3 regions of the Sphingobium sp. TomMM35A genome follow, and region 3 is predicted to be linked to each of the others. Evidence: riboswitches for the same ligand, from Rfam matches in the RefSeq annotation. Region 3 holds a riboswitch; each other region holds the start of a gene.
The links. Region 3 has a riboswitch for cobalamin ahead of ACYU8T_RS13365 (HoxN/HupN/NixA family nickel/cobalt transporter). Riboswitches for the same ligand answer to the same signal wherever they lie in the genome.

Region 1 (7,135 bases), 380 kb from region 3:
CCCGATAGGCATGCAGCAGCGGTTCGGTATAACCATTAGGCTGCGCCACCCCCTCAAACACCAGCGCCCGCGCCGCCTGGAAGGCGATGCTCTCCTCCTCCCGCCCGCTCATCGGCTGGTAGAGCGGGTCGCCCGCATTCTGCGCATCCACCTTGACCGCCATCCGCCGCAGCGCCGCGTCCACCTCCTCGGCCGAACACACGCCATGCAGCAGCCAATTGGCGATATGCTGCGAAGAAATCCGCAACGTCGCCCGATCCTCCATCAGCCCCACGTCATGGATATCCGGCACCTTCGAGCACCCTACGCCCTGATCCACCCAGCGCACGACATAGCCCAGTATCCCCTGCGCATTATTGTCCAGCTCGTCCCGAACATCCTGCGCCGACCAGTTCACCCCCGCCGCCAGCGGTATCGTCAGCAGCGCATCGAGCGAAGCCACCGCCTCCGCCTTCCGCTCCTCCTGCCGGGCAAAAACATCGACGGCGTGATAATGCGTAGCGTGCAAGGTCGCGGCAGTCGGCGAAGGCACCCAAGCCGTATTCGCCCCCGTCATCGGATGCCCGACCTTCTGGTCCAGCATGTCCGCCATCCGATCCGGAGCCGCCCACATGCCCTTGCCGATCTGCGCCCGGCCCGACAGCCCGCAAGCCAGTCCGATCTGCACATTGCGATCCTCATAGGCCTGGATCCACGCCGCGCCCTTCATGTCGCCCTTGCGGATCATAGGCCCCGCCCGCATCGACGTATGGATCTCGTCGCCCGTGCGATCCAGGAAGCCAGTATTGATGAAGACGATCCGGTCCCGCACCGCATGGATGCAGGCGGCAAGGTTGGCCGAAGTCCGCCGCTCCTCATCCATCACCCCGACTTTCAGCTGATGCCGCTCCAGCCCCAGCAAATCCTCGATCGCATCGAACAGATCATTGGTGAAGGCGACCTCCTCCGGCCCATGCATCTTGGGCTTCACGATATAGATGCTGCCCGCCCGGCTGTTGACGAAGCGCCCGCCGCGCCGAATGTCGTGCAAGGCGATCAGGCTGGTGACGATCCCATCCAAAATCCCTTCCGGAGCCTCCGTCCCATCCGCCAAGCGAACCGCAGGCGTCGTCATCAAATGCCCGACATTGCGCACGAACAGCAATGACCGCCCCGGCAGCGTGAACCCACTTCCATCAGGCGCAACATAGGACCGGTCGCCATTCAGCCGCCGCGTCATCATCGCGCCATTCTTCTCGAAGCTCTCCTCCAGGTCGCCCTTCATCAGCCCCAGCCAGTTGGCATAGGCCGCCACCTTGTCCCCCGCATCCACCGCCGCGACCGAATCCTCCAGGTCGCAGATGGTCGACAAAGCCGACTCCAGCACGACATCGGCCAAATGCGCCGGGTCATCCCGCCCGATCGGATGCCCCGCATCGATCACCAGTTCGATATGCAGCCCATGATTGCGCAGCAGGATATTATCCCCTGCCCGTCCTGCGAGTTGCGAAGCATCCCGCAACACCGGCTCGCCCCCGGTCCACTCCGCCCAGCTTCCCTCCGTCAGCGGAACCGCCCGGTCCAGAAACGCCTTGGCCCAGGCAATCACCTGCGCGCCCCGCGCCGGATCATGGCCCTTGCCCGCCGCCACGCCCGGGATCGCGTCCGTCCCATAAAGCGCATCATACAGGCTTCCCCACCGCGCATTGGCCGCGTTCAACAGGAACCGCGCATTCAGGATCGGCACCACCAACTGCGGCCCCGCCAAGCTCGCAAGCTCCGCATCCACCCGGCCCGACCCGATGGAAAAGGGCGCAGGCTCCGGCACCAGATAGCCGATCTCCGTCAGGAAAGCCCGATAGGCCTCCGCATCGAAAGGCCGCCCCGCATGCTCCCCGTGCCAGGCATCGATCTGCGCCTGAAGAGCATCACGCTTCTCCAGCAAAGCCGCATTGCGCGGCGCGAACCGCGCGAAGATCGCAGCAGCGCCTCGCCAGAACGCATCCGCCACGATCCCCGTCCCCGGCAGCACATCCTCATCGATAAAGCGCGCCAGTTCGGCGGCCACCATCAGGCCCGATTTCTCGATCATACCGTCCATCGGCAACTCTCCATCACGAAAAACTATGGCCAAAATCTATAGACCCGCCGCCATCCTCGCACTAGATGATAAAGGTTCAAAGCATCTGTTCCTCACAGGAAAAGATCATCGATGGACCCCGACTATCTTCTCTTCGCCCGCGCGGTGGAAGCAGGCAGCCTCTCAGCCGCTGGCCGCATGCTCAACATCTCGCCCGCGATGATGTCGAAACGCCTCTCTCGCCTCGAAGCCCGCCTCGGCGTCCGCCTCATCCATCGCACCACGCGCCGCCTCGCCCTGACGGAAGAGGGCGCCAGCCTTCACCGCGATCTCGTCGCCATCCTCGACGCCATTGCCCACGCGGAAGAGCGCGTCACCAATCGCCACCGCACCGCGTCAGGCCCGCTGCGCATCTCCGCCCCCACCTCCTTCGGCCGCCTCCATGTCGCCCCCCATGTCGGCCGATTCCTGGAACAGCATCCGCGCGTCGACCTCCAACTCAACCTGTCCGACGCCTATGAAGACCTGCTCGCTGAACGGATCGACCTTGCGATCCGCATCACCAGCGACATTCCCGCCCATCTGGAGGGGCATCATCTCGCCGCCAACCGCCGCATCCTCTGCGCGAACCCCGCCTATCTCGCCGCCCACGGCACGCCGGAAGGGATAGCTGACCTCTCCCGCCACCGTCTGCTCGCCGCCGAAGGACAATTGCCATGGCGATTGGTCAACGGGCGCGCGCGCAAGCTGATCGACGGCCAAAGCCATGTCCGCACCAACAGCAGCGAAATCGTGCGCGAACTCGCCCTGACCGGCGTCGGCATCGCCCTGCGCTCGCTCTGGGACGTGGGCGATCTGATCGCGGACGGACGCCTCGTCCGCGTCCTTGAACCTTGGGAAGGCCCCGCCGACCTCGCCGTCCACGCCGTCCACCCCCGCGCGGCGGGCCGCCCTGCCGCCGTGGACACCTTCATCGCATTCTTGCGCGAAAGCTTCCGCGCCGCGCCGTGGAACAGGGGCGGTTGATAGAAAAAGGCAGGCGGGCTCCCGCTCAACCCGCTGAAAAGCCAAAATTCCATTATGCGAAAATTCGCCAGGCTCCTGTCAAAAAATAGAAGCTTTCCGGCGTTAACCTGCGTAATGGCAGCGGGAAAGGCCGATGTTATCGTTCGAGCCATAAGAAACTTGAGAGAGGATATGGGCCATGCGCCCCAATGACGCGTCACATTTTTCCGCCTGCGCCGCCCAGGAAGCGCGGCAAGCCAGGGAAGCCCGCCTACGCGGCGCCGACCAGGCAACCATCGCCCTCCACAATGAACGCGCCGTCCGCTACCAGGCCATGGCCCTCCGCCTCCAGCGAGAACGAGGCACGACCCTGAACTGATCTTGGCGCGAAGGCCCAGCACCACCATTCCCCTCTCCCCTTCAGGGGAGAGGGTGCCGAGCGAAGCGAAGGCGGGAGAGGGGACTGTAAAGCAACCAGCGCCGCCCCCCTCTCCCCACCCCTCTCCCCTAAAGGGGAGAGGGAGCAATCCCCACCACCCCCCCTTGCCCCACACCCCCACCTCCGCTATCGCCCCCTCACCCGGGCAACCCCCGGGCATGATCGCGCCGGTGCCTCGAAAGAGGCTTAAAAGGGAACATGGTAAGGAAGGCATCCGCCTCCCCAAGCCAGGGCTGTCCCTGCAACTGTAAGCGGCGAGCGCGATGCACATCGCCCCACCTCACAGGCAGGTTGGGGCAAGTCACTGGGCCGGACGCTAAATCCTGCGAGGCCTGGGAAGGCCGTGCATCAAGCGATGACCCGCGAGCCAGGATACCTGCCAGCGTCTGGTCGCTCTTGCCTTGGTCCAGGGGATGGCCGCGGCACGGTGAACTCCGTCTGAGCGACGAATGAGCGGCAAGAGGCCGCTTCGGTGACGCTGGCGGCCGCCTTGGGGGCGTCCGGCCGTCGGCGTGCGCCGGTCGTCGCCTGACGACAGGTCTCTTGCCGGATGTCGCCAGACGCCCGGAGTGCATGATGTGAAACTTCCCGATCATTTCCACCGCGCCGCCTGGGCGCTGACCGCCACTCTCCTCCCCCTGCCAGCCTTTGCCGCCGAAGCGGCCGACGCGGGCGAAGACGCCAGCGCCATCATCGTCTTCGGCCGGGGCGAGGACAAGATCGGCACCGCCCATGCGGCGAGCGAAGGCAGCGTCGGCGGCGCTGACCTTCTCGTCCGCCCGCTGCTGCGCGTCGCCGAACTGCTCGAAGCCGTGCCGGGCATGGTCGCGGCCCAGCATTCGGGCAGCGGCAAGGCCAATCAATATTTCCTGCGCGGTTTCAACCTCGACCATGGGTCGGACTTCACCACCTATATCGACGGGGTTCAGATGAACTTCCGCAGCCATGGCCACGGCCAGGGCTATCTCGACCTCAACGGGCTCATCCCGGAAATCATCGCGCGTGAGGATTTTCGCAAAGGTCCCTATCGCGCCGATGGCGGCGACTTCGCGCTTGCGGGCGCGGCCTATATGACCACGATCGACGGCTATGACCGGCCATGGGTCGCGGCGGAGGGCGGCTCCTTCGGCTGGCGCAGGCTGGCGTCGGGCGGGACCGTAAAGGCGGGCGCGGGCCATCTCACCCTGGTCGCGCAGGCCAAGGCCTATGACGGGCCATGGCAGGAGCCTGAACATCTGCGCCATTATGCGGGCTTCGCCAAATATACGCTCCCCACAGGGGCCGGGAAGATCGACGCCACGCTTCACGCCTATCGCGCGACATGGCGCCCGACCGAGCAAATTCCCGAGCGCATCGTAGGCACGCCGCTCTGCCCCGATGTCTTCTGTTCGCCCGATCCGTCCGCGCGCGGTGAAACCACCCGCATTATCGGCAATCTCGCCACCATTCAGCCGACATGGCGCGCCAATCTTTATGCCCAGTTCTACGACTGGACGATGTTCTCGAACCCCACTTACACCGACCCCGACGGCACCAGCGCGCAGATACAGCAATTCGACCGCCGCTGGGTTCTCGGCCTCACGGGCGAAAAGCGCTGGGATGCCGATCCAGCGCTGCAACTGAAGCTCGGCACGGAAAACCGTTATGACGCGATCGGCAATGTCGGCGTCAACCGAACCGCAGGGCGCGCTTTCCTCTCCTCGCTTGGGCGCTATCGCGTCAACCAAGGCTCGGCCGCGCTTTATGGCGAAGCGACCGTCACGCCCCTTCCCGGCCTGCGCATCACCGGCGGGGTGCGCGGCGACTATTATCATTATGATGTCCGCAGCCGGGACGCCGTCGCCGCCGCGTTGGGTGAAGGCAGCGGCTCGGACACGCTCGTCTCTCCCAAGGCGTCGGCCGCATGGGCAATTACCCCGCAGGTCGAACTCTATGCCAATTGGGGCCGGGGCTTCCATTCCAACGATGCGCGCGGCGCGGTCAATGTGGACACGCCTGTTCCCATGCTCGTGCGCGGCACCGGCAAGGAACTGGGCGGCCGCCTTCAGCTTCCCGGCTTCACCTTCACCGCAACCTATTGGTGGCTGAACGTCGGCAGCGAGTTGCGCTTCGTCGGCGATTCCAACGCGGTCGAACCCAGCGGAGCCAGCCGCCGCCATGGCTATGAGCTTGTCGCCTTCTGGCGGCCACTCCCCTGGCTTGCCTTCGACGGCAATTACACCGCCAGCCACAGCCGCTACACCAATGGCGATCATATCCCCAACGCCTTCAGGAACGCAGCGTCCGCCGGGGCGGCTATCGTCCTCGATCCATGGGAAGCCAGCATCCGCGTCCGCCATCTCGGGCCCTCTCCCCTGATCGAGGATAATAGCGTGCGCGATCCCGGCAGCACTGTCGTCAATGCCCGCGCCGCCTGGAAGGGGAAGCGGGTGCAGATCTATGCCGAACTGCTCAATATCCTGGGCAGCCGGGACAAGGACATCGCCTATTATTACGAATCCTACATCCCCGCCGCCGATGCGGAGCCGGTCGAAGGACGGCTGAGCCGCGTCGTCGAACCGCGAACGGTGCGCGGCGGCGTCAAGTTCCTCTTCTGACAGTTGAAGGCGAAGGCTGGTCGTTGGCAGGAGACCGGCCTTCGCGATCAACGACTTACTTATGGGACGGAAGTGTTCGTAAAGTAAAAGCCAGACATTCTTTATTTAAACAGGTTAAAAGTCTTGGAGTTCAGCATGGAAATTTTGGGCTATGGTTGACGCGCTTTCGCCGCTGTGCAACTTTCCCTTACGGCAATCTGGACAAAGAATCAGTTGCCAGGAGAGGATGTCCATGACCCACCCACCTTTGCGGGGCGCCGTTTTTCACGCCATCTTGCGCGACTGCCTGGAAGCGCAGCGCGCGCCCAAGGAAACCGAAATACAACTGGTAGCCTGCAAGATTTGGCAGGACAGTTTCGCTGCAATATCGCACAAGAACTGGCATGATCTCGTGCCGGGCAGCGAAGAATATGAATATACGCTCAACGCCGCCCGCATGGCCTTTGGCATCCACGCAGCCAACAGCGCCGCCTGAATTTTTGACCTTCAGGTTAATTTTCGGCCCCAAATCTCCAAAAACCCTTTCAATTCACCATTTCCTTCATGGGAACGATCCTCCCCCTCACGACTTGGTGATGGAAACAGAGGATCGTCCCGGTTGGAAAATCCCACCCCCTATTGCGGCACCGCTCCCCTGCCCGCGGAGTTCTGGACCCGGTGGAACTGGGACCCGCTATTGCTGCTGGCCATCGCCGCCACACTCTTTCTCTCCCTGCGCCTTCCTCCCCCTTCCCGAAAACCCGCGATCGCCTTCACCGGCATCTGGGCGATCCTCTACATTTCCCCTTTCTGCGCGATCGGCTCGGCTCTCTTCTCCGCCCGGTCAGTCCACCATCTCGTCTTGATCCTGATAGCCGCCCCCCTGCTCGCCCGCGCGGCAGCCATGCTCCCCAAACGCGGATCGCTCGCCAGCTGGACGGTTCTTCAGGCGCTGGTCCTCTGGTTCTGGCACGCTCCGCCAGCATATGATCTGGCGCTGTCCAATTCCGCCGCCTTCTGGCTGATGCAACTCAGCATCCTTCTCTCCGCCACCGG
Region 2 (7,135 bases), on a different contig from region 3:
TTGATCGACGCCGTTCCGCTCTCCACGCGCGCAAGGCCGAGCATCGCTCGGATTAGCGTCGATTTGCCCGCGCCATTGGGACCTATGATGCCGACCAGCTGCCCCGGCTCCAGCGCCGTAGTGACGCCGCGAACCGCAGCATGACGGCCAAGGCGCACCGACAGCTCCTGCGTGCGGATCGTCACCATAGCCGCCGCTCCCGCATCAGATGGACCAGGAAGACCGGCACACCCAACAGCGCCGTCAGAACGCCCAGCTTCAATTCGCTGCTGGTGGGAATGAGCCGCACGCCGATGTCCGCAAGCGTCAATAACGCCGCGCCGCCGAGCAAGGACGGAAGCAGGATCGCCGACGGCGAGCGATCAGTCAGCGGCCTGACGAGATGCGGCACGATCAGCCCGACAAAGCCGATCGCGCCAGACACCGCGACCGCGCCACCGACGCCGATGGCGACACCCAGCATCATGCGCAGCCGCGCCTTGGTGAGGTCGACGCCCAATGCCTGCGCGCCTTCTTCGCCCAAGGTCAGCGCGTCGAGACTGCGCCCGTCCGCGATCAGCAGCGCGGCTCCGACAAGCACGCAGGGCAAGGCGATCCAGACATGCGCATAGCTGCGATTTTCAAGGCTGCCCATCAGCCAGCTCATGATCTCCATCGCGGCGAAGGGATTGGGCGACAGGTTGAGCGACAGGCTGATCCCCGCCCCGGCGAGCGTTGCGACGGCAATGCCAGCGAGGATCAGCGTCAAAGGACTTTCCGATGGCCCGGCCAGCAGGAACAGCGCGCCGATCGCGATCAGGCTGGTGGTGATGGCCAGGATCGGCAGGATCACTGGATGAAGCTGCGCCAGCCCGAAATAGAGCGCGCCCACCGCCCCGAGCGCGGCTGCATTGGATGCGCCAAGCACCGAAGGTTCGGCCAGCGGATTGCGCAAATAGCCCTGCAATGCCGCTCCGGCGAGGCCGAGCATCGCGCCGACGATCAGCCCGAGCAGCATGCGCGGCACGCGCAGATCGATCAGGATGGCGCGGGCGACCTCATCGCCGCCGCCGCTCAGGACGGCAAGGATGCGAGGGGGTGAAAGCGGAACGGCGCCCAGCGTGAGCGAGCCCAGCGCTGCGATGAGAGTCAGCGCGGTGAGAACCGGGAGCAGAAGCGGATGGCGGCGCGCGCTCATGGCTTGCGCACTCCAAGGCCGCTGATACAGGTCGTAGTGCTCCTGCGAAGGCAGGAGCCCAGTTGCTTCACTTGAGCTGGGCTCCTGCCTTCGCAGGAGCCCAGCACGTTGCAGAGGCAGGATTGATGCGCGGAAAGATCATCGCGGCGCTTTGTGCGCTCAGCCTCACCAGCGCCGCCCCTGCCCCGCCACGCCGCATCGTGTCGCTCAACACCTGCGCCGACCAATATGTGCTGGCGCTCGCCGATCCGGGTCAGATCGCGGCGTTGAGCCCCTATGGCCATGATCCCGAATTGTCGGCAGCGGTGGCGAAGGCGCGGCGCTTTCCGGTGCTGAAGCGCCCGGCCGAAGAGGTGCTGGCGTTGCGGCCCGACTTGGTGATTGGCTTTCCTGATGGCACAGGCGGCGTGGTCGGCGCGCCCGATGGGCGATGGCGCAAGCTGGGCCTCGCGAGCGCAACCAGCTTCGCCGCAATCCGCGATCAGGTTCGTCAGGTCGCGGCGGCGGTCGGCCAGCGCGCGCGCGGCGAAGCGTTGATCAGGGGCATGGAGCGCGATCTTGCCGCCCTGCCCCGGCGCAAGGGCGGCGGGGTCGCGGCCTATTATCAGCGACGCGGCTACATGACGGGCACGGGCACCCTGGTCGATGAACTGATCCGGCGCGCGGGCCTCGTCAATCTGGCGGAAAAGCTCGGCAAGCCCGCGCTGGCGCAAGTGCCGCTGGAACAGATGATCGCAGCCAAGCCCGACTATCTGATCGTGGAAGAAGGCAGCGAAAACATCGTCGATCAGGGGACGGAGATGCTGCACCATCCCGCGTTGAGATCCATCCCCCGCATCCGTGTGCCCCAGGCCTGGACGGTCTGCGGCGGCCCCGCCTATGTGCAGGCCGCGCGCAGCATCATTGCCCAGGCGGATGCTGCGGGCAAAGAGAGGGCGCAGCCAAAGGCCGCGCCCCGGCGATGAAGCGGGGCGGCCGCCCACCCCGTTCATCTTTCACCGTCAGAAGCGGACACGCACGCCGCCATAGGCCGATCGGCCATAGGTGCTGTAGCCATAGACGGTCGCATATTCTTCGTCCGTGACATTGTCGATGCGGCCGTAAATCTCCAGATGCTCGTTGATCGGCAGCGAGGCGCGGAGGTCCAGCCGGGCGTAGCCGTCGAGACGCTGGGTGTTGGCGGCATCGTTGAAGCTGTCGCCGACCATGGTCACCGTTGCGCCAGTCGACAGGCCGAACGACCAATCATAGTCTGCCGAGACGCTGACGGCATCCTTTGCGCGGCGGGGAAGGCGCTTGCCTTCGTTGAGCCCGCCTTCGGACCGGTCGACAGCGTCGATATAGCTGTAGGCCGCTATGACCGTCAGCGCATCGACGGGCTTCAGCGTCAAGGCTGCTTCCACGCCCTTTGCACGGGTGCGGGTGAGGTTGACATAGCGGCCGAAAGGAAGGGCGAAGCCGTCGAAATAAATCTGGTCGCGGGTGTCGCGGCGAAACGCGGTGACAGAGATCATCGCGCGGCCCTCATCCAGGCTCTGATCGAAGCCGATGTCATAGCTTTTCGACCGTTCGGGCTTGAGGTCGAGATTGCCATAGGTGGCGTCGTAGATCTGGTACAGCGAAGGTGCGCGAAAGCCTTCGCCATAGCTGGCGCGGATATTGGTGCGGCCTTCATTGGGCGTGTAGTTGGCGTTGGCGCCAAAGGTGGTGGCGCCCCCGAATTGGCTGTGATCGTCATGGCGTACGCCGCCGGTAACCGACAAGCCAACAAAAGGCTTTACGACCGCAAGCGCATAGACGCTGTCGATGTTTACCTCTGCTCCGCTGACGACCTTATCGCCTGTGAAGAAGTCGTAGAAGAACGAGTCATATTTGGGCCGCTCATGCTCGTAGCCAAAGACCAGTTTGGCTTGATCCACCGGCTGATAGACGCCTTCATATTCAAATCGCAGGTTGGTGCCTGAATAGCCATAGTCAGGCGCGGAACTGGGCGCGAAGAAATAGTCGCGGTCATTGCGGAACCAGGTCACCGCCGCACGCTGCGTCAACTTGCCGTCGAAAGAGGAAAGGTTGAGCCCCGCATAGCCGACATATTGGTCAAGCTTGCTGCTATCCCTTGATTCAGCCGGCGCGCCAAAGAAGATGTCGGTATCGAGGTCCGCATGGATGTAATAGCCACGCAGGTCGAGGCTGAGATTGTCGGTGAAGGCGAGCTTCAGCTTCGCGTGGGTCGCGATATTTTCATAACCGTCCTTCTCCGTACCGCCCTGTGCCGCGGAGATGCCATCGGTACGGAAATAGGCGACGCCCGCGCTGCCCGATGCGATGCCGGTGCTGCCCGATATGTCAGCCTTTGCATTCAGCGTGTCGGCATAGCCATAATCCACCGATGCGCTGCCGCCAACGCCTTCGCCCGGCTCGGCCGACATGATGTTGACCACGCCGCCGATCGCCTGGCTGCCGTAGACCACCGAATTGGAGCCGCGCAGCACTTCGATGCGGCGGATGTTGCCCGTGAGCAGATTGCCGAAGTCGTAGGCATCGCCAATGACGCTCGGGTCATTGATCTTCACGCCATCGAGCAGCACCAGCGTTTGCGTCGTTTCCGCGCCACGGATCGAAATGCCGGTGACGCCGCCCACGGCATCGGCGCGGTTGAAACGGACGCCGGGCGTGGTGATCAGCAGGTCCGCGACGCTGACATTCTGGCGCGTCTCGATCGTCTTTTCATCGATCACCGTCACGGCCTGCCCGACTTCATCGGTCGGCTGCTCGATGCCGAGCGCGGTGACGACGATTTCGTCTGCGTCTTCGGCAAGCGCTGGGGTGGCGGCGAGGAGCGCCAGCAGCGAGATTCCGGTCTTGAACATATTCTGTCTTCCCTGAGCGCCATGCGACATGAGGCCAGGGCGTCCGCGCGAGCGGCCGGTGCGCGAGGGAGGGAGACGCCAATCCCGTCACGCGCACCGATGCGGCCCTGCGCCGCTTCGTCGCTCAGACGGAAAACCGTGCCCGGGCCGATCCCTGGACCCAGGCAAGAGCGACCATGCGCCGGCAGGTTTCCTGGCTCGCGGGTCGTCGCGGCGATGCACGGGCCTTCCCGGACGCGTGTCCAGTGGCTGGTCCCCCTCGCCTTCCCCTTTTGAAGGCATGCGGGTTTCCGGGTGCATCGCGCTCACCGCTTACAGTTGCAGGGGCAGCTGCGGATTTGGACGGATGAGCCGTCCGCACCGCATTCCCTTTCCGGCGCGATCTTATCGTCAGCGGTTGCCCGCTCACGCCGCGCGCCATAGGGGAAAGCGAGGGTTCTGCCAAGGAGTGGATCGATGCGATTACTGGGCGCTGTGCTTGCCGGGGGACGATCAAGCCGGTTCGGGAGCGACAAGGCGCTGGCGCTGATGCCGGATGGGCGCATGCTGATTGAACATGCGGTAGCAGCAATCGCGCCGCATGTGGAGACGGTGGTGGTCTGCGGGCGGACGGTCGAGGGGATGACCAGCCTCTCCGACCGGCCCGCGCCTGATATGGGACCGCTGGGCGGGCTGAACGCGGCACTGCATCATGCGCGGGACGAAGGCTATGACGCGGTGCTGACGACCGGGTGTGACATGCCGCTCTATCCGGCGGCGCTGGTGGAGGCGCTGGCGGGAGAAGGCGCTGCGGTGTTGAAGGGGCAGCAACTTGCCGGTTTCTGGCCTGCGGGGCTTGCAGATGAACTGGACGCGCATCTGGCTGAGGAGAATAGCCGGTCGATATATGGCTGGCTGGAGCGGATCGGCGCGCGGATCGTGGAGCGGGCGGATATCGTCCTGCCGAATATTAATCGACCGCAGGATCTTGCCGGATTGCCAAAAAGCTAGCTGCGCCGTGCTCCTGCCTTTGCAGGAGCACGTTGCTTATCGTGCTGAGCGGGTTGCACCCTATCGCCGAGCTGAACTTGCCGAAGCCCCCTCCCTTCCTTCCAACTAAGTTCGGGGGCGTTCGGCAAGCTCAGGGCAAAGGTCGCGGAGAGCCGGTCTTCAAAGCTGAAGAGCGACGCTCGTGGCGGCCTCTACTGGCATGGTCGTGCCCGCCACCGCTTCACCAATCAGAAGCAGGGTCGGATCTTCGTCGCTGATCGTGGCCACCAGAAAGGCAAGCGCCGACAGCTTCCCCCGGATCAGGCGTTCGGTGGGCAGCGAGACATTGACCGCCACCATCACCGGCGTCTCGGGATCGCGTCCGGCGGCGATCAGCTGGCGGCTGATCTCTCCGGCGGCGGCGCGCCCCATATAGATGCCGAGCGTGCCCCCGGGACGGGCGAGCGTTTCCCAGTCGAGCTTGAGCGGCTCACCGGCTTTCAGATGCGCGGTCACCAGTGTCAGGCCGCGCGCCTTGCCGCGCAGGGTGAGCGAGGCGTTGCCGCTTGCCGCCGCCGCGCTGGCAGTGGTGATGCCGGGGCAGATGTGGGTGCGGATGCCGTCAGCGGCGAGATGATCCATCTCCTCGGCCGAGCGGCCAAAGACCGACGGGTCGCCGCCTTTCAGGCGCACGACGCGCTTGCCTGCCTTTGCGGCGGCGAGGAGGAGGTCGTTGATGCTTTCCTGATCCTTGCTGTGGCGGCCGGAGCGCTTGCCGACGCTGACGCGCTCGATGCCCTGCGGGATGAGGTCGAGGACGCCGGGGCCGACCAGTGCGTCATAAAAGACGATGTCGGCCGCCGCCATCAGCTTTTCGGCCTTGCGGGTCAGCAGGTCCGGGTCGCCGGGACCTGCGCCGACCAGCCAGACTTCACCGGGGGCGATAAGTTCATTCGGCTGCATGGAGCGTCTCCTGCGGGATTTGGGCGAGGATGTTGGCGAGCGCGGGGCGGCAGGACCCGCAGTTGGTGCCCGCGCCGATCGCCTTGCCGATGGCGGGCACGTCGACCAGGCTCTGGTCGCGAATTGCGGCGACGATCTGGTTGAGGCCGATGTCGAAGCAGACGCAGATGGTCGGGCCTTTGTCAGGCTGGCTGCCGGGGCCGCGCGCCGCGAGGACGGAAGCGCCCACCTCTTCGGCTTCAAGCTGGCCGATGAGCCAGTCGCGCGTGGGGAGCAGGCCGGTGCGGGTCACGAAGAGGACGCCTGCCAGCTTGCCATCCTTGATAATCGCGACGCGGCGGGTGCCACGCGACATATCGACGGCCTCGACCCGGTCGCCCCTGGGCAGGCAGGCTTCGAGCCGGGCGGGATCGCCATTGCCCGCGACCTCGTAAAGCGCGCCGCCCGGCACGGTGACCTTTGTCGCCCACAGGCAGGGAACCCTGGCGGGCTGCTCGCCGCGCAGGATCAGGAAGCCCTTCCACTCGGTCGCGACTTTCTCGATGCTGGCGGGCGTCAGCTTGAAGCCGGGCTGACCGGAATGGGGATCGACCAGCGGGCGGGGGAGCAGGCCGGTGCGGCCGCCGGTCGAGATTTGATCGGTCCAGTGGATCGGGGTGAAAATCTCGCCCCTGCGCTGGCCCTCGCTGAACGCCACGCGGAAGATGCTGTTGCCCTGCGCCGTGAAAACCCGGGCCAGGTCGCCATGGGCAATGCCCAGTTCCTGTGCGTCCTCGGCATGGATTTCGACAAGCGGCTCCTCCCGATGACGGGCGAGCTTCGCCGACAGGCCGGTGCGCGTCATCGTGTGCCACTGGTCGCGATAACGGCCGGTGTTGAGCGTCATCGGCCACTGTTGGAGCGGCTCCTGAAGGTCCATCTGCTTGGCGAGTACCAGCCGCGCCTTGCCATCGGGGGTGGAGAAGCGACCATCCGCGAAGGGCTTGTCGCCACCCCAGCGGAAGGGCTCCATCGCCTCATAGGCGTCGTTGCCGATGGTCGCCTGCGCGCGCAGGTTGAGCAGCCGTGCACCATCATTCTGATAGGCGGTCAGGCGGGCATGTTCGCGCCAGATGTCGGCGGGCCGATCATAGGCGAAGGCGTTGCGCCAGCCCAT
Region 3 (7,135 bases):
GCTGGAGATAGTCCTGCACGACCAGCTCTGCCGATTTCTGGCCCAGGTTCCACGCCGCGACGGTCGGCACCGCGCGCGTATCGACCGAATAGAAATTCCGTCCGGTCGGCAGTACATCGGGCCGTCCCCGTGTCGGTGCCCCGGAGGGACCGGGCGCCACGAACCTTCCGTCGAGCGCCTGAAGCAGTGCCGTCTTCTCCGCCCCTCCGCAAGCGTCCACGCGGGGCGCGAGGTCATTGCGGATCGTGTCCAGAACCTGCGCACTTGCAGGCCCGGGACTGGCTTCTCCCGTATCGAGAAGCTGCATGGCATAGAGCTCGAGTCGCTCGACCGTATCGCCGGTGCTGCGCCAGACGTCAGGTGTCGTATCCGCCAGAATCTGCGGTCTCGGCCCCGTCCACGGCCTGCCCATGCCGCAGTCGATCGGATCGAACCCAAGCGCCAGATCATCAGCCAACGCCCGCAGCAGCGATTGCTGCCCTCCGTCCAATCCCCTGGGGCAGCGAGCCAAGGCGATCAGCAAGTCGCGGCGCAATGCCCGCTCCGGCGATCGGGTGAAGACATGCAGACCATCGCGGATCTGCATTTCTTTTAACTCACACAGATAATTGTCGATCGCCGCCAGTGCATCATCACCGCTGCCCTGAGCCCCTGCATCCTTGTCCAGCCCCTGCGCCGCAGCCAGCGCCAATATGTCCCGCCGCAGCGTCTCCAGCCGGCGCGGGTCCATACCAGCCGCCAGATAATATTCGTCGACCAGCGCCTCCAATTCCTTGAGCGGCCCATAGGTCTCTGCCCGTGTCAGTGGCGGCGTCAGATGGTCGATGATGCATGCGCCGATCCGGCGCTTCGCCTGCGTGCCTTCGCCCGGATCATTGACGATGAAGGGATAGATTTGCGGGATCGGTCCGGCGCAGATTTCGGGGAAGCAGTTTTCCGAAAGCGCGATCGCCTTGCCAGGCAGCCATTCCAGATTGCCATGCTTGCCCACATGCACCACCGCGTGGACGCCAAATTCGTGAGCCAACCAGATGTGGAAGGCGAGATAGGCATGCGGCGGCGGCAGCGCTGGATCATGATAGCTGCTCTTGGGATCGACATCATAGCCGCGTGAGGGTTGCACGGCGACCGCGACATGGCCGAAGCGATGCACCCGCAGGCGAAACGCGCCATCCTTGCAGAATGGATCATCCTCCGGCTCTCCCCACCGGTCCGTCACCAGCTGGCGAATGCCTCCAGGCAGGCCTGCGAACGCCGCACGATAATCCGCGAGGGCCAGCGCGCATTTTGTCTCGCTACCCGTCATCAGCTGCATCAGCGCCGCGCCCTCGGCGGGCGCACCGCCGATTGCATAGCCAGCCTCTCCCAGCGCCCGCAGGATCGCCGCCGCGCTTTCGGGCGTGTCGAGTCCGACGCCATTGCCGATCCGGCCGTCCCGGTTCGGGTAATTGGCGAGCACCAGCGCCACGCGCCGCTCACCCGAAGGAGTACGCCGCAACCTCGCCCAATTTCCAGCAAGTTGCGCGACGAAGCTCACTCTGTCCGCCAGGACCTGCGGCACGATGATGCTGCATTCGGTGCGCGCGTCGAATCGCGCCGCCGCCTTGAAAGCGACCGCCCGCGTAAAGATCCGCCCGTCTACCTCGGGCAAGGCGATATGCATTGCCAGATCGCGCGGTCCCAACCCCCGCGCGCTGTCCTGCCACGCAGCCTGTTCGGCGCTGGCGAACATCGTCTGCAGGACCGGGCACTCCGCCTGCTCCAATATCGAGGGCGTGCGCGGTTCGCCCGGCGCGGATGCGGCAAATGCGGTTGCGTTCAGGATGACGTCAGGACCCGCCGACGCTATCACCCGCTCAAGGAAATCCCGCGCAAAGGGTTCGCGCAGCGCACGCACATGCACCGCCAGCACATTCAGCCCCGCCGCTCGCAGCCCGGCGATCATCGCGTCCACCGCCTCCAGCGTCCCGGCGATCAGCAGCGCACGGTAGAATAGAAACAGCACTACAGGCTGCCCATCCGTCCAGCCCGCCTTCACCTGATCCAGTACCGGACGCTCGACACCCGGCAAATACAGCCCCGCATCTGCGACCGGAACCGGCGGGTCGGCATAGCCCGCATCCAGTCCCGCGATCCCCGCAGCCGTCTTCAGAAAGGCGATCGCATTGGCGATGCCTCCCTGTCGCAAATAATCCCGCAGCAGATCGCATGTTTCGGGCGGCAGGGTGGAGGCGAGGCGCAGTTCCGGATCATCCTCCCGGCCATCGGCGATCGCGGCAAACGCTATGCCCTTTTCTCGCGCGACATTGGCAATTTCCTCAATGCCATAGGGCCAGTAGCTTTTGCCCCCCAGCAACACGACGCAGACAAACTTTGCGTGGGAAATCACCTTTTCGACATAAAGATCGACCGAATAGGGATGCTTCAATTGCAGAAGGTTGGCGAGCCGGATGGAAGGCGCGCCATCGCCCAGCATCGCCGCCGCGCTCGCAAAGCAGGCAAGGTCGCTGTCCGCCACGGTCAGCAGTACGATGTCGCCCGGCGACTGGCCAAGATCGATGGCTTCATCCCCGTTCGAAACGGTGCCGGGCGTGGCGGTCAGCAAATGCATCAGGCGTCTGCCAGCTGTCCTGAAAGCGCGCCTTCGATGGCGGCGCGATCCAATCCGGCCTGACCGATCACCACCAGCCGCGACGCGCGCACCTCGTCCGCCTGCCACTGCCGGTCGAAATGATGTTGGATGCGCGGTCCCACCGCCTGGATGACCAGCCGTGCGGGGCGCCCGGCGATGGCGATAAAGCCCTTCACGCGCAGGATGTCATGGTCGGTGATGACCTTCTCCAAAGCCGCCAGCAGCGGCGCGGGATTGCTGATTTCCTCCAGTTGTAGGACGAAGCTGTCGAAATCCTCATGATCATGATCCTCCTCATCATCATGATGGGACGGGCGCGCATCGATCTGGTCCTCGACGCCCGCACCAAGGCCGAGCAGGACGGCGGGGTCGATCTCGCCGCGCGCGGTGCGCAGGAGGCGGACGCCCGGCCGCACTTCCCCGCCCAGCTGATGCTCCAGCTCCGCCAGCTTTTCAGGCGCGACCAGGTCGGTCTTGTTCAGCAGCACCAGGTCGGCACAGGCCAGCTGGTCTTCGAAGAGCTCCTCGATGGGGCTGTCATGGTCCAGCGTCGGGTCGGCCGCCCGCGCCGCAGCCAGCGCGGCTTCATCATGGGCAAAGCGCCCGGCTGCCAGCGCATCCGCATCGATGAGTGCAATGACGCCGTCCACCGTTGCCCGCGTCCGGATATCGGGCCACTGAAACGCTTTCACCAGTGGCTTGGGCAGTGCGAGCCCTGAGGTTTCGATAATGATGTGATCGGGCGGCACGTCCCGGTCCAGCAGCCGCTGCATGGTGGGCAGGAAATCGTCCGCCACGGTGCAACAGATGCAGCCATTGGCAAGCTCGATGATATCCTCGTCCGGGCAGGCTTCATCGCCGCAGCCCTTCACCAGCGATCCGTCTACGCCGACATCGCCAAATTCGTTGATGATGAGGGCGAGCCGACGCCCGCCCGCATTTTCGATCAGGTGGCGGATCAGCGTCGTCTTTCCGGCACCCAGAAAGCCCGTGATGACCGTGGCGGAAACCTTGCTCATAATGTCTGTCCTTTGTTGGGGATGAGCACGTCGATCTCGTCGAAGCGCTTCCAGCGGTAGATGATCCAGCTCACCAGCCAGCAGGCGGCGAACAGGCCTATGATGAAAAAGCCGAGGCTGTTGAAATGCTCGCCCAGACGGGCGGCGATCGACCAGATGCCGCCGGTCAGGCCCAGCTTGTCGCCCAGCAGCGCCGCCGCCTCGATCCCGCCGATGACGATGGCGACCAGCGCCGACACCAGCGTGATGGTGATGTTATAGTAAAGTTTGCGGATCGGCTTCACGAACGCCCATTGATAGGCGCCCATCATCAGCGCGCCGTCCGCCGTGTCGATGAGCGCCATGCCCGCCGCAAACAGCAGGGGAAATATAAGCACCGTTGCGATTGAAAGGCCGCTCGCCGCCTGACCCGCCGACAGGCCGAGGATGGCCACCTCCGTCGCCGTGTCGAATCCCAGACCAAAGAGAAATCCGAGCGGCGCCATGTGCCAGCTACGCGTGACGAGGCGGAACAGCGGCCGGAACAGGCGCGACAACATGCCCCGATTGCCCAGCAGAATGTCCATGTCCTCATCGACATAGCTTCCACCGTTGCGAACATGATTGAACGTCTTCAGAACAGACCGCAGGATGATGAGGTTCATCGCCGCAATAGCGAAGAGGAAGCTTGCGGAGATGATCGTGGCGATCGTGCCGCCGATCTCCCCCGCCGCCTCGACGCGGCTGAGGGCACTGGCGGCAAAGGCGATGAGGACCGCCGCGATCAGCACGATCGCGCTATGCCCGATGGCGAACCACAGGCCCACGGTCAGCGGCTGCTGCCCGTCCTGCATCAGTTTGCGCGTCACATTGTCGATGGCGGCGATATGGTCGGCGTCCACCGCATGTCGCAGGCCCAGGCTCCAGGCGAGCAGGGCGGTGCCCAGCATCATCGTATCGCCCGAGAAGATCATCAGGGCGCATATCCAAAGGCCGATATTGGCGGCGATCAGCAGCGCGAACATCCATGTCGCGCGGCGGCGCAGCGCCGGAACTTGCATAACCATCGGACGGCTTGGCTCCCGTCTGCGTCAGCGAGACTGGACGGGACCTCCGCTATGCGGCCAGCACGACGCGCCGGACGGACGCATCTTAGCGCCCGGCACGCATGCCGGTGCGGTCCCGCCGCACGCGTCGCTCAGACGGAATACCGTGCCCCGGCCATCCCCTGGGCCAAAGCAAGAGCGACCAGACGCCGGCAGGTCTCCTGGCTTGCGGGTCATCGCTCGACACATGGCCTTCCCAGGCCTCGCATGATTTAGCGTCCGGCCCAGTGGCTGACCCTCCGGCGGTAACGGAAAGTCGCTATGCGTCTCGCTCACCGCTTACAGTTGCAGGGACAGCCGCGGATTTGGGCGCCTGACCGGCAGCCCGCACCGCATTCCCTTTGAAGCCCGTTCGGGCACCGGCGCGATCGGGGCTGTGCATAGATGGCTTGACCGGCAAAGGAAAGCGGCAGTTGCATGGTTGCGTGATATTGCAGGGCGCATCCCGCCCGCCTAGACCGGCGCTATGCCGTCTCCTTTCTCCTTCACCCGCATTAGCCCAGAGGGCGACGCATCGCCCGTGGAGCGCGATCTGGCGGAAGAGATGCCCGTCGCGATCGAGTTTAACGGCGTTGGATATGCGGTTCTGATGGCGACGCCAGGGGACGTGGCCGAACTGGTTCAGGGCTTCGCGCTTGCCGAGCGGCTGGTCCTGCCATCGGACGCGCCGCTCGACGTTGACGTCCATGTAACGGAGCAGGGCCTCGTCGCCCGCGCTACGCTTCCGCCGGAGCGGGTGGAGGGACTGCTCGGCCGCGTCCGTCACCGCGTCTCCGATTCCTCCTGCGGCTTATGCGGCGTCGAAAATCTGGAGCAGGCGCTGCGGCCCCTGCCCGCCGTGACAGCCCGCTCGACCGCAGGCCGGGCAGCTATCTTCCGGGCGTCGGGCGATCTTGCCGAGCATCAACCGCTCAATCGGCAAACCGGTGCTGTCCATGCCGCTGCCCTGGCGGGGGCAGATGGCGCAATCCGCCTCGTTTATGAGGATGTGGGCCGCCACAACGCGTTCGACAAGCTGATCGGGGCGATGCGGCGGCGGCAATTGTCATGGGATGGCGGCTTTGCGCTACTGTCCTCGCGCTGTTCCTATGAGCTGGTGGAGAAGGCGGCGCTCGCTAATTGCCCGTTGCTCGTCACCATATCCGCCCCCACCCGCCTCGCTGCCGAACGCGCCGCCAGCGCTGGGTTGCCGATCATCGTGCTGGCGCGGGCAGACGCCATGCTGGCGGCGGGCGGGCCGCCCGGCTGACGAGGCGCCGCTTCATCTACCGCTTGCGGGCTTGGTCCTGCCTCATTATCAGCAGCGCCGCGACAGGTTCCCCGCTTGGGGATCAAAAGGGAAGTCGGGTGCAATGCCCGCGCTGCCCCTGCAACTGTAAGCGGTGAGTGGACCGGCCACGCAGCCATTGGGGGAGTATCTCCCGAGAAGGCGGCCGATGCGCATCGACCCGTGAGCCAGGAGACCTGCCTGCCGCAGTCGTTCTTCGACCGGACAGGGTGTACCGGACGAACGGGGTTCCCCGCGCGGACGACAGCCATCGCCTTGCCCGCCACTGGCCGGGCAGGGCCGTTGCGGTTCGATTTTGCAGGGAGGGCCATGATGCCGGTCTTTCATGTTCAGATGATTATAAAAGCGTGCCGCTGATGCTGCGTGCCGTCGAAAACAGCGCGTCGGTGGTCGTCTGTTCGACCTGCCGCCTGTCCGCAGACCAACGGGAAGACAGCGAAGGGCGCCGCGGCGGTGCGCTGCTGGTCGATGCCATGCGCGGGCTTCAGGCGCAGGAGCCTGCCTATGAAGCGATCGCCGTGCAGGACATGCCCTGCCTCTTCGCCTGCCAGCGGCATTGCACCGTCCATGTGCGCGGCCCTGGCAAGGTCGGTTATGTGCTGGGCGACTTCACCCCGGACGCGGATGCCGCGCGCGCCATCCTCGACTATGCCCTGCGCCATGCCGCCAGCGAAGAGGGCGTCGTGCGCTACGCCGAATGGCCGCAGGGGGTTAAGGGGCACTTCATCGTCCGGACGCCGCCCGAGGGCTTTGTCTGCACATGATCCGCTTTGAAGACCGCGACGGTTTTCAGGCCGCGCTCGCAACACTTCCTGGGAACGACGCGACGGCGATCGACGCTGCGGCGGCGCGGCAGGCTTCTTTGACGAAGCCCGCCGGATCACTAGGCCGCCTGGAGGAAATTGCCCTCTTCATGGCGGGCTGGCAGAGCCGCGAGTATCCGCGCGCCGACCGTATCCGCGCCGCCATCTTCGCTGGCAATCACGGCGTTGCCGCACGGGGCGTCAGCGCCTTTCCAGCGTCCGTCACTGCGCAGATGGTCGCTAACTTCCAATCTGGCGGCGCGGCGATCAATGCGCTTGCGGGCGCTTGCGGAGCCGATCTGGTGATC

Region 1: linked by a shared signal. The riboswitch ahead of ACYU8T_RS15055 (TonB-dependent receptor) and the one ahead of ACYU8T_RS13365 (HoxN/HupN/NixA family nickel/cobalt transporter) in region 3 are both predicted to bind cobalamin.
Region 2: linked by a shared signal. The riboswitch ahead of ACYU8T_RS00500 (TonB-dependent receptor plug domain-containing protein) and the one ahead of ACYU8T_RS13365 (HoxN/HupN/NixA family nickel/cobalt transporter) in region 3 are both predicted to bind cobalamin.

What each region holds. Positions count from the first base shown of each region.
Region 1 is NZ_BSRC01000002.1:421,773-428,907, forward strand. Features, by position in the region: gene ACYU8T_RS15040 (malate synthase G) at 1-2,080, opposite strand, end outside; gene ACYU8T_RS15045 (LysR family transcriptional regulator) at 2,192-3,085, shown strand; gene ACYU8T_RS15050 (hypothetical protein) at 3,264-3,443, shown strand; cobalamin riboswitch at 3,655-3,901, shown strand; gene ACYU8T_RS15055 (TonB-dependent receptor) at 4,142-6,100, shown strand; gene ACYU8T_RS15060 (hypothetical protein) at 6,333-6,575, shown strand; gene ACYU8T_RS15065 (cytochrome c oxidase assembly protein) at 6,699-7,135, shown strand, end outside.
Region 2 is NZ_BSRC01000001.1:98,885-106,019, reverse strand. Features, by position in the region: gene ACYU8T_RS00515 (ABC transporter ATP-binding protein) at 1-188, opposite strand, end outside; gene ACYU8T_RS00510 (FecCD family ABC transporter permease) at 182-1,177, opposite strand; gene ACYU8T_RS00505 (ABC transporter substrate-binding protein) at 1,303-2,142, shown strand; gene ACYU8T_RS00500 (TonB-dependent receptor plug domain-containing protein) at 2,179-4,047, opposite strand; cobalamin riboswitch at 4,214-4,476, opposite strand; gene mobA (molybdenum cofactor guanylyltransferase) at 4,504-5,037, shown strand; gene cobA (uroporphyrinogen-III C-methyltransferase) at 5,197-5,979, opposite strand; gene ACYU8T_RS00485 (molybdopterin-dependent oxidoreductase) at 5,966-7,135, opposite strand, start outside.
Region 3 is NZ_BSRC01000002.1:41,292-48,426, forward strand. Features, by position in the region: gene cobN (cobaltochelatase subunit CobN) at 1-2,611, opposite strand, end outside; gene cobW (cobalamin biosynthesis protein CobW) at 2,611-3,651, opposite strand; gene ACYU8T_RS13365 (HoxN/HupN/NixA family nickel/cobalt transporter) at 3,648-4,697, opposite strand; cobalamin riboswitch at 4,871-5,115, opposite strand; gene ACYU8T_RS13370 (formate dehydrogenase accessory sulfurtransferase FdhD) at 5,203-5,985, shown strand; cobalamin riboswitch at 6,033-6,222, shown strand; gene ACYU8T_RS13375 (DUF1636 domain-containing protein) at 6,381-6,788, shown strand; gene cobT (nicotinate-nucleotide--dimethylbenzimidazole phosphoribosyltransferase) at 6,785-7,135, shown strand, end outside.